2 regions of the Promicromonospora sp. Populi genome follow, and region 1 is predicted to be linked to the other one. Evidence: riboswitches for the same ligand, from Rfam matches in the RefSeq annotation. Region 1 holds a riboswitch; the other holds the start of a gene.
What was found. A riboswitch is a leader RNA that binds a small molecule or an ion and turns the genes downstream of it on or off. The one in region 1 is predicted to bind FMN.

Region 2: another riboswitch for FMN. It lies ahead of ribD (bifunctional diaminohydroxyphosphoribosylaminopyrimidine deaminase/5-amino-6-(5-phosphoribosylamino)uracil reductase RibD); the one in region 1 lies ahead of pnuC (nicotinamide riboside transporter PnuC).

What each region holds. Positions count from the first base shown of each region.
Region 1 covers NZ_CP163528.1:3,296,903-3,300,679, forward strand. The annotation lists gene AB1046_RS14920 (disulfide bond formation protein DsbA) at 1-443, opposite strand, end outside; gene AB1046_RS14925 (hypothetical protein) at 467-721, shown strand; gene AB1046_RS14930 (helix-turn-helix domain-containing protein) at 732-1,481, shown strand; FMN riboswitch at 1,544-1,682, shown strand; gene pnuC (nicotinamide riboside transporter PnuC) at 1,799-2,485, shown strand; gene AB1046_RS14940 (acyl-CoA dehydrogenase family protein) at 2,535-3,767, shown strand.
Region 2 covers NZ_CP163528.1:932,813-936,589, forward strand. The annotation lists gene AB1046_RS04170 (response regulator) at 1-40, shown strand, start outside; gene AB1046_RS04175 (DUF2306 domain-containing protein) at 133-750, shown strand; FMN riboswitch at 891-1,022, shown strand; gene ribD (bifunctional diaminohydroxyphosphoribosylaminopyrimidine deaminase/5-amino-6-(5-phosphoribosylamino)uracil reductase RibD) at 1,233-2,345, shown strand; gene AB1046_RS04185 (riboflavin synthase) at 2,345-3,064, shown strand; gene ribA (GTP cyclohydrolase II RibA) at 3,159-3,777, shown strand, end outside.

The DNA of each region.
Region 1 (3,777 bases):
TCGTCCCCGACGGGCTTCATGCCCGCCTCGTGGGAGGCCGCGAGCGCCGCGTCGTAGTCCTCGGACGTCGCCGCCTGGGCGAGGCTGGCGGGCAGCCCGGCCTCGGCGAGCGCCGCGACCGCCACGGCGCCGAAGTCCTTGTCGCGCTGGTTGTGGATCCGGGTGCCGGCCGCGGTGTAGAACGCGGAGAACGCCTCGGGGCCGTGGTCCGTCTGGACGGCGGCGGCGACCCGGCCGATCCCGCGCGACTTCTCGATGTCCGCTCGGTAGTCGCCGTCGATGTCCCGGTCCTTGTTCAGCAGGTACAGGCTCAGGAGCTTGAAGGTGAGCTCGACGTCGCGGACCTGGACGACCTCGAGGGCCCAGCGGGACGTGATCCAGGCGAAGGGGCACATGGGGTCGACGTAGACGTCGACGACGGGCTTGGCGGCGGGGTCGGTCACGCGCAGCAGACTACGCTCACTGCGTGACCGGGATCCGCTGGGGAAGTCTCGCCGCCGTCGTCGCCGGCGGGGTGATCTTTCTGGTGTGTCTCGTGGGCGTTGTGCTCGGTCATCCGTGGTCTGCGGTGCCTGGTGTGCTCGGCCTGCTCACGGCCGTGCGCGAGGTGCGATATCTGCGCAGGCTGCACTCAGGCAAGATCTCCGCACGGGAAAATTGGCATCGTGAACCCCACGCTCCGCCCAAGGACTCTTCACGCGGTCATGGGGGCACGCGGTAACCTGCCTGGCATGACCGCCGTTCGTACCCACACGCACGCGCAGGCAGTAGACGCTGCGGTGGACCTGTTCACCCGGCAGGGGTACGAGGGAACCACCGTCGAGGAGATCGCCGACGCCGCGCAGGTCAGTCGCGCCACGTTCTTCCGCCGGTTCCGCTCGAAGGAGGACGTGGTCTTCGCCGATCACGAGCTGCTGCTCGAGGAGGTGGTGGTCATGCTGGCCGCCACCCGCCCCGACGCCCGGTCCAGCGAGGAGTCCGGGCACGACCTCGGCCGCGCCTGGGACCCCGACATCGACCCGTACCTCGAGGTGTGCCGCGCCGCACGCATGGTGTTCGACCACCACGTGGGCCAGCGCGACACCTCGCTGGCCCGGTACGCCCTGCTGCAGCAGGTCCCTGCCCTGCGGGACCGGGAGCTGATCACCACGCACCGCTACGAGCGGGCGTTCACGCACTACCTGCGCGACACCCTGCCGCCGGAGCGGTCGGTGTCCACGGCGTCGATCGCGTTCGCGGCGTCGGTGGTCGCGGTGCACAACGCGATCCTGCGCCGCTGGCTGCGCACGCCGTCGCGCGAGCTGCGGCCGGAGCTTGAGGAGGCGTTCGCCGACCTGCGCCGCGCCGCGGTCCTGGGTACGGCGGGCCACCCGCTGTCCGACGACGGCGCCCCTGCCTCCCGCCGCGTGATCGTCACCGTCGTGGAGGGACTGGCGGGGCCCGACGAGGTGGCTCGCGCCGTCCGGGACGCGCTCGTCTAGCTTTCCCGCGGGAACAAGGCCGTGGCATCCTGGGTTCCGCTAAACAAATGTGCAGCAGATGCACACGTGCTCCGGGGTCGGTGAAATTCCGAGCCGGCGGTGATAGTCCGCGACCCGGGTCGCTCCTTGTAGGAGAGTCCCGGTTGACCTGGTGAAACTCCAGGACCGACGGTTAAAGTCCGGATGGGAGGAAGCACGTGCGGCGCGCGCCGTCGACCCCTCGGGGCCGCGGCGGAGCGCCGTCGTCGGCGCCCTCGTGGCGCGTCGGCCCTCACCCCGGAGTCCCCGTGTGCGGACTTTCGAAAGAGGGCAGAGACATGGACTGGTTCCGCGCGGCGTACGAGGCGACGTTCCTGTTGGGCGACCAGCAGATCTACTGGCGCGAGGTCATCGGCAACCTGTTCGGGCTGGCGTCCGCGCTGGGCGGGCTGCGCCGCAAGGTGTGGGCGTGGCCGGTCGGCGTTGTCGGGAACATCGTGCTCTTCACGGTCTTCATGGGCTCGTGGTTCGGGGAGACCGGGCGCGCCGACATGCTGGGCCAGGCCGCCCGGCAGATCATGTTCATCGCGGTCTCGATCTACGGCTGGTACCGCTGGCGGCAGACCCAGCGTCTGGGCGGCATCGGCACGGTGGCCGTGCACCCCACCTGGGCGTCGTGGCGGGCTCGCCTGGGTCTGGTCGTCGCGATGATCGTCGGCACGCTGGCCCTGACCCCGCTCTTCCGCGCCCTGGGCTCGTTCGAGCCGGTGTGGGCCGACGCCTGGATCTTCATGGGCTCCGTGCTCGCCACCTACGGCATGGCCAAGGGCTGGGTCGAGTTCTGGCTGATCTGGGTGGCGGTCGACCTGGTGGGTGTGCCCCTGCTGTTCTCCGCCGGGTACTGGGCCACCGCCCTGATGTACGTGATCTACGGGGCGTTCACGCTGTTCGGGTTCTTCGCGTGGTGGCGGATCAGCCGGCGCGAGCGCGCCTCCGCCGGTCCCGCCGCCGCCGTCGCGCAATGAGACCTAGTCTCGCTTGACCTGATATCCGGTACCAGCGCACCATGGATGCATGACTCAGACCCCAGGAGTGACGGCGCCCGCATACGACCTCACCCAACCGCTCGACATCGACTTCGCGGGCGCGTTCGCCGACGTACCTGAGGACGCGCGAGCGCACCAGCTCGCGGTCCGCCAGTTCGTGCAGGACGAGGTTCTCCCCGTGATCGACGGCTACTGGGAGCGGTACGAGGTCCCCATGGACCTGGTCAAGCGCATGGCCGAGCTCGACTTCCTGCGCGACGGCGTGGATGTGCCCGGCTTCCCGAAGGTCTCCAAGCTGGCCGAGGGCCTGGCCGCGATGGAGATGGCCCGCGGTGATGCCTCGGTCTCGACCATCTGCGGCGTGCAGGGCGGCCTCGCACTGCGCTCGATCGTGATGCTGGGCTCGGACGAGCAGATCGAGAAGTACGCCGGGCCCATGGCCCGCGGCGAGATCCTCGGTGCGTTCGCGCTCACCGAGCCCACACACGGCTCGGACTCCGTGGGCCTGGAGACCACCGCGGTACGCGAGACGCGCGACGGCGTCGAGGGCTACGTCATCAACGGCGAGAAGAAGTGGATCGGCTTCGGCTCGATGGGCGACATCTCGGTGGTGTGGGCCAGACACGTCGGGGACGGCGGCGACAACGCGGTCCACGGCTACATCGTGCCGCAGGATGCCCCCGGCTACGCCGCGACGACCATCCAGGGCAAGATCTCGCTGCGCGCCATCCACCAGGCGCACATCGTGCTGACCGACGTCTTTGTCCCGGCCGAGAACCTCCTGCCGAAGTCCCGCTCCTTCAAGGACACGGGCCGGGTCCTGTTCGCGACCCGGCTCGGCGTCGCCTGGGAGGCCGTCGGCCAGGCCGTCGCCTGCTACGAGGCCGCCGTCGCGTACTCCAAGCAGCGGGTGCAGTTCGGCCGGCCGCTCGCAGCGAGCCAGATGGTGCAGGAGCGCCTGACGAAGATGCTGTCGATCCTGACGCAGCTGCAGCTCCTGGTGAAGCAGATGACCCTCCTGGACGAGCAGGACAAGCTCACCGGCCCCCAGGCCTCGCTCGCCAAGTACACGTGCACGCGCGGTGCGCGCGAGATCGCCGCGATCGCCCGCGACCTGCTCGGGGGCAACGGCATCCTGCTGGAGAACCGCGTGGCTCGGCACTTCGCCGACATCGAGGCCCTGCACACCTACGAGGGCACCGAGAGCGTCCAGGCGCTGATCATCGGTCGCGAGATCACGGGCACCAGCGCGTTCGCCTGATCGCTCAGGG
Region 2 (3,777 bases), 2.4 Mb from region 1:
GGCCTACGACACCGGGCGCGTGCGGACCGGGCCCTCCTGACCTGGCTCGGTCGCACAGCTCGTACTTTCGGCCGGACGATTCCCGTCCACGGGCCCATGACCAGCCCGCATGCCGCCGGGCACGCTCGACCCATGACAACTTCCCAGCTGATGACCAAGCCCGCCGGCCGCCGCGAGTGGCTCGTACCGGCGGGGCTCCTCCTCCTGGCGGCCGTCCCGGCCCTTGCCGGCTCCGTGCGGCTCACCGAGCTGGCCTCCGATCCCGTGGTCACCGCGGACAACGCGCGCTTCGTGACCCAGCCGCTGCCCGTTGTCGTGCACATCATCTGCGTGACGACGTACAGCATGCTCGGCGCGTTCCAGTTCGTACCGAGCCTGCGCCGACGGCGCTGGCACCGGCTGGCCGGACGTGTCCTCGCGCCGGCGGGCCTCGGTGTCGCACTGTCGGGCCTCTGGATGACGGCGTTCTACGACCTGCCGGCCCACGACAACATGGTCGTCAACGGGGCGCGCTACGTAGTCGGCACCGCCATGGCCGCGTCGATAGCCCTGGGTGTGCGGGCGGCGCTGCGCCGCGACTTCGTGAACCACCCGGCCTGGATGATGCGGGCCTACGCGCTGGCCATGGGCGCCGGGACACAGGCGCTGCTGCTCGGACCGTACACGGTGATCGTCGGCAGTATGGGCACCGTGGCCTACACGACCGGGATGGTGCGTGGGTCATCAACGTGGCCTTCGCCGAGTGGCTGATCCGACGGCGCAGGACGGGTCGCGGGACGGGTCGCGGGACGGGAGGAACGGCTCGGCGCACGGGGTGAGGCAGGGTGTGACGCAGGCCATGTCGGCGTCCCGCATGCCATATGGCATGCTGACGAGCAGCAGTACGCACACACGTGCTCCGGGGTCGGTGTAATTCCGAGCCGGCGGTTATAGTCCGCGACCCGTACGTCCGCAAGGACGGCCGGTTGACCTGGTGGAACTCCAGGACCGACGGTGAAAGTCCGGATGGGAGGAGCCACGTGCGGCGCCGTGCGTCCCCTGGACGTGCGGTGCCGTGACGTCGTATGCGCGGGCAGGGCCGGTGACGGTCACGTCCGTGCACCCGTCGTCCACCCCCGGAGCGCCGAAGCTCGGGGGAGGACCGCATGACCCAGGCATCGCACGACCGCGCTGCGGCGTACGCGGGACCACGCACCGGCACGCCCGCCGGACCGCGCGCGCTTGAGAGCGCCATGCGCCGCGCGCTGAGCCTCGCCGCGCATGGTCCCGCGTACGGGCCCAACCCCCGCGTCGGGTGCGTGCTCCTGGATTCCGACGGACGCACGGTCGCCGAGGGCTTCCATCGCGGTGCGGGCACGCCGCACGCGGAGGCGGCGGCCCTGGCCGACGCTCGTTCGCGCGACATCGACCTGCGAGGCACGACGGCGGTGGTGACGCTCGAACCGTGCGCCCACCACGGCCGTACTGGGCCGTGTGCCGACGCCCTGATCGAGGCTGGCATCGCCGTCGTGCACGTGGCCGTGCCCGACCCGAACCCGCTGGCGACGGGCGGCGCGGACCGGCTCCAGGCCGCCGGGATCGAGGTGACCACCGGCCTGCTCGCCGACGAGGGCGAAGACCTGCTGCGGCCGTGGCTGCACGCGATCCGCACCGGCCGCCCGTATGTGACCCTGAAGCTCGCGACCAGCCTCGACGGCCGGGTGGCGGCAGCCGACGGCACGAGCCGCTGGATCACCGGTCCTCAGGCCAGGGCCCACGCCCACACGATCCGCGCCCAGGTTGACGCCATCGCCGTCGGCTCGGGGACCGCCCTGATCGACGACCCGTCCCTGACCGCGCGCACGGCGGACGGCGGCCTCTTCGAGCACCAGCCGCTCCGGGTGGTGCTCGGCCGCCGCACGGTGCCCGACGACGCCCGCCTGCGCGGGCCCGGCGGACCCCTGTTGCACCTGCCGGAGCGTGACCTCGACGTCGTGCTGCGGGAGCTCGGCGAGCGAGAAGTGCGACACGTGCTCGTGGAGGGCGGCCCGACCCTGGCGACCGCACTGCTGGCCGCCGACGCCGTCGACGAGCTCCACGCGTACATCGCGCCGGTGCTGCTCGGCGCGGGCGCCACCGCCGTCGGCGACCTGGGCGTCACGACCATCGGCGAGGCGGCTCGGTTCGCCACCCAGGACGTGACCCGGCTGGGCGACGACGTGCTCCTGATCGCACGCCGCGCCGGGCTTGCCCGCGCGAGCACGGACCAGCCTGATGCGGGCCGGACCGGCGTCGACCGGCCCGTACCGCAGCAGCCCAGTAGCAGTTCGACCAGCACCAACCAGTCACACCAGAAGGAGATCTGATGTTCACCGGAATCGTTGAGGAGCTCGGCTCCGTCGTCGCGCTCGACCGGCCTGGCGGCACCGGCACCGGCCTTGAGGCGGGGACCGCGCCCGACGCGGTACTGACGGTCGCGGGCCCGCTCGCGACGTCGGACGCCCGCCCCGGCGACTCGATTGCCGTCGACGGCGTCTGCCTCACAGTCACGGCGGTGCTGCCCGGGGACGGGGACGGCGGCGCTGCGTTCGTGGCCGAGGTGATGCCCGAGACCCTGCGCCGCACCTCGCTCGGTGCCCTCGTGCCGGGCGCGGCGGTCAACCTGGAGCGCGCCCTTCCGGCGAACGGCCGGCTCGGCGGGCACGTGGTCCAGGGGCACGTCGACGGCGTCGCGACGCTGGTGGGCCGCACGCCTGGACCGCGCTGGGACGATCTCGAGTTCTCCGCGCCCGCCGCCCTGACCCGGTACGTCGCGGAGAAGGGCTCCATCGCGCTGGCGGGGGTCTCGCTCACCGTGACCTGGGTGTCGGACGACGGCTTTGGCGTGTCGCTCATCCCGACCACGCTCGCCGCGACGACGCTGGGCCGGCTGGTCCCGGGCGACGTCGTCAACGTCGAGGTGGACGTGCTCGCGAAGTACGTGGAGCGGCTCCTGGCGACGACCGGGACGAGCGGCAGGGACGCCGAGGGCGCTACGGCTGCGGCGGCTGCGGCGAGCGATCTGACGACGGGAGTTGCCCGATGAGTGCGGTGCGCATCGATAGCTCGGTAGACCCGGGGGCGATCAACACGGATCTGGTGGAGCGCGCGTTCGCCGAGCTCGCCGCCGGCCCGTCCTGGTGGCCGACGACGCCGGCCGGGAGAACGAGGTCGACGTTGTCCTGGCCGCGAGCACTGCTACGGCCGAGTGGGTGGCGTGGACGGTGCGGCACTCGTCGGGGTACCTGTGCGCGCCGATGCCCGCACACCGCGCGGACGCGCTGGAGCTGCCGCTGATGGTGGAGCGCAGCGAGGACTCGCGGAAGACGGCGTACACGGTGTCGGTGGATGCGGTCGGCGTGACGACGGGGATCTCGGCGGCCGAACGGGCACTGACGCTGCGGGTGCTGGGTGACCCGGCATCGGGCGCGCGGGACCTGATCCGGCCGGGGCACGTGCTGCCGTTGCGGGCCCGGCCCGGTGGGGTGCTGGAGCGTGCGGGGCACACCGAGGCGGCGGTGGATCTGGTCCGGCTCGCGGGCGGCGCGGGCCGGGGGACCGGTAGTGAGCTGGGCGAGGTGGGGGCGATCGCCGAGCTCGTCCGGGACGACGGTGCGGTGATGCGGCTGCCCGAGGCGCAGGCCCTGGCTGAGGAGGCGGGCCTCGTGGTGCTGACGGTTGCGGACCTGGTGGCCTGGCGGCAGGTGCACGACCCGGTGCTGTCGCATGGCGAGCCCGGCGTCGTTGCCGAGTCTCGAG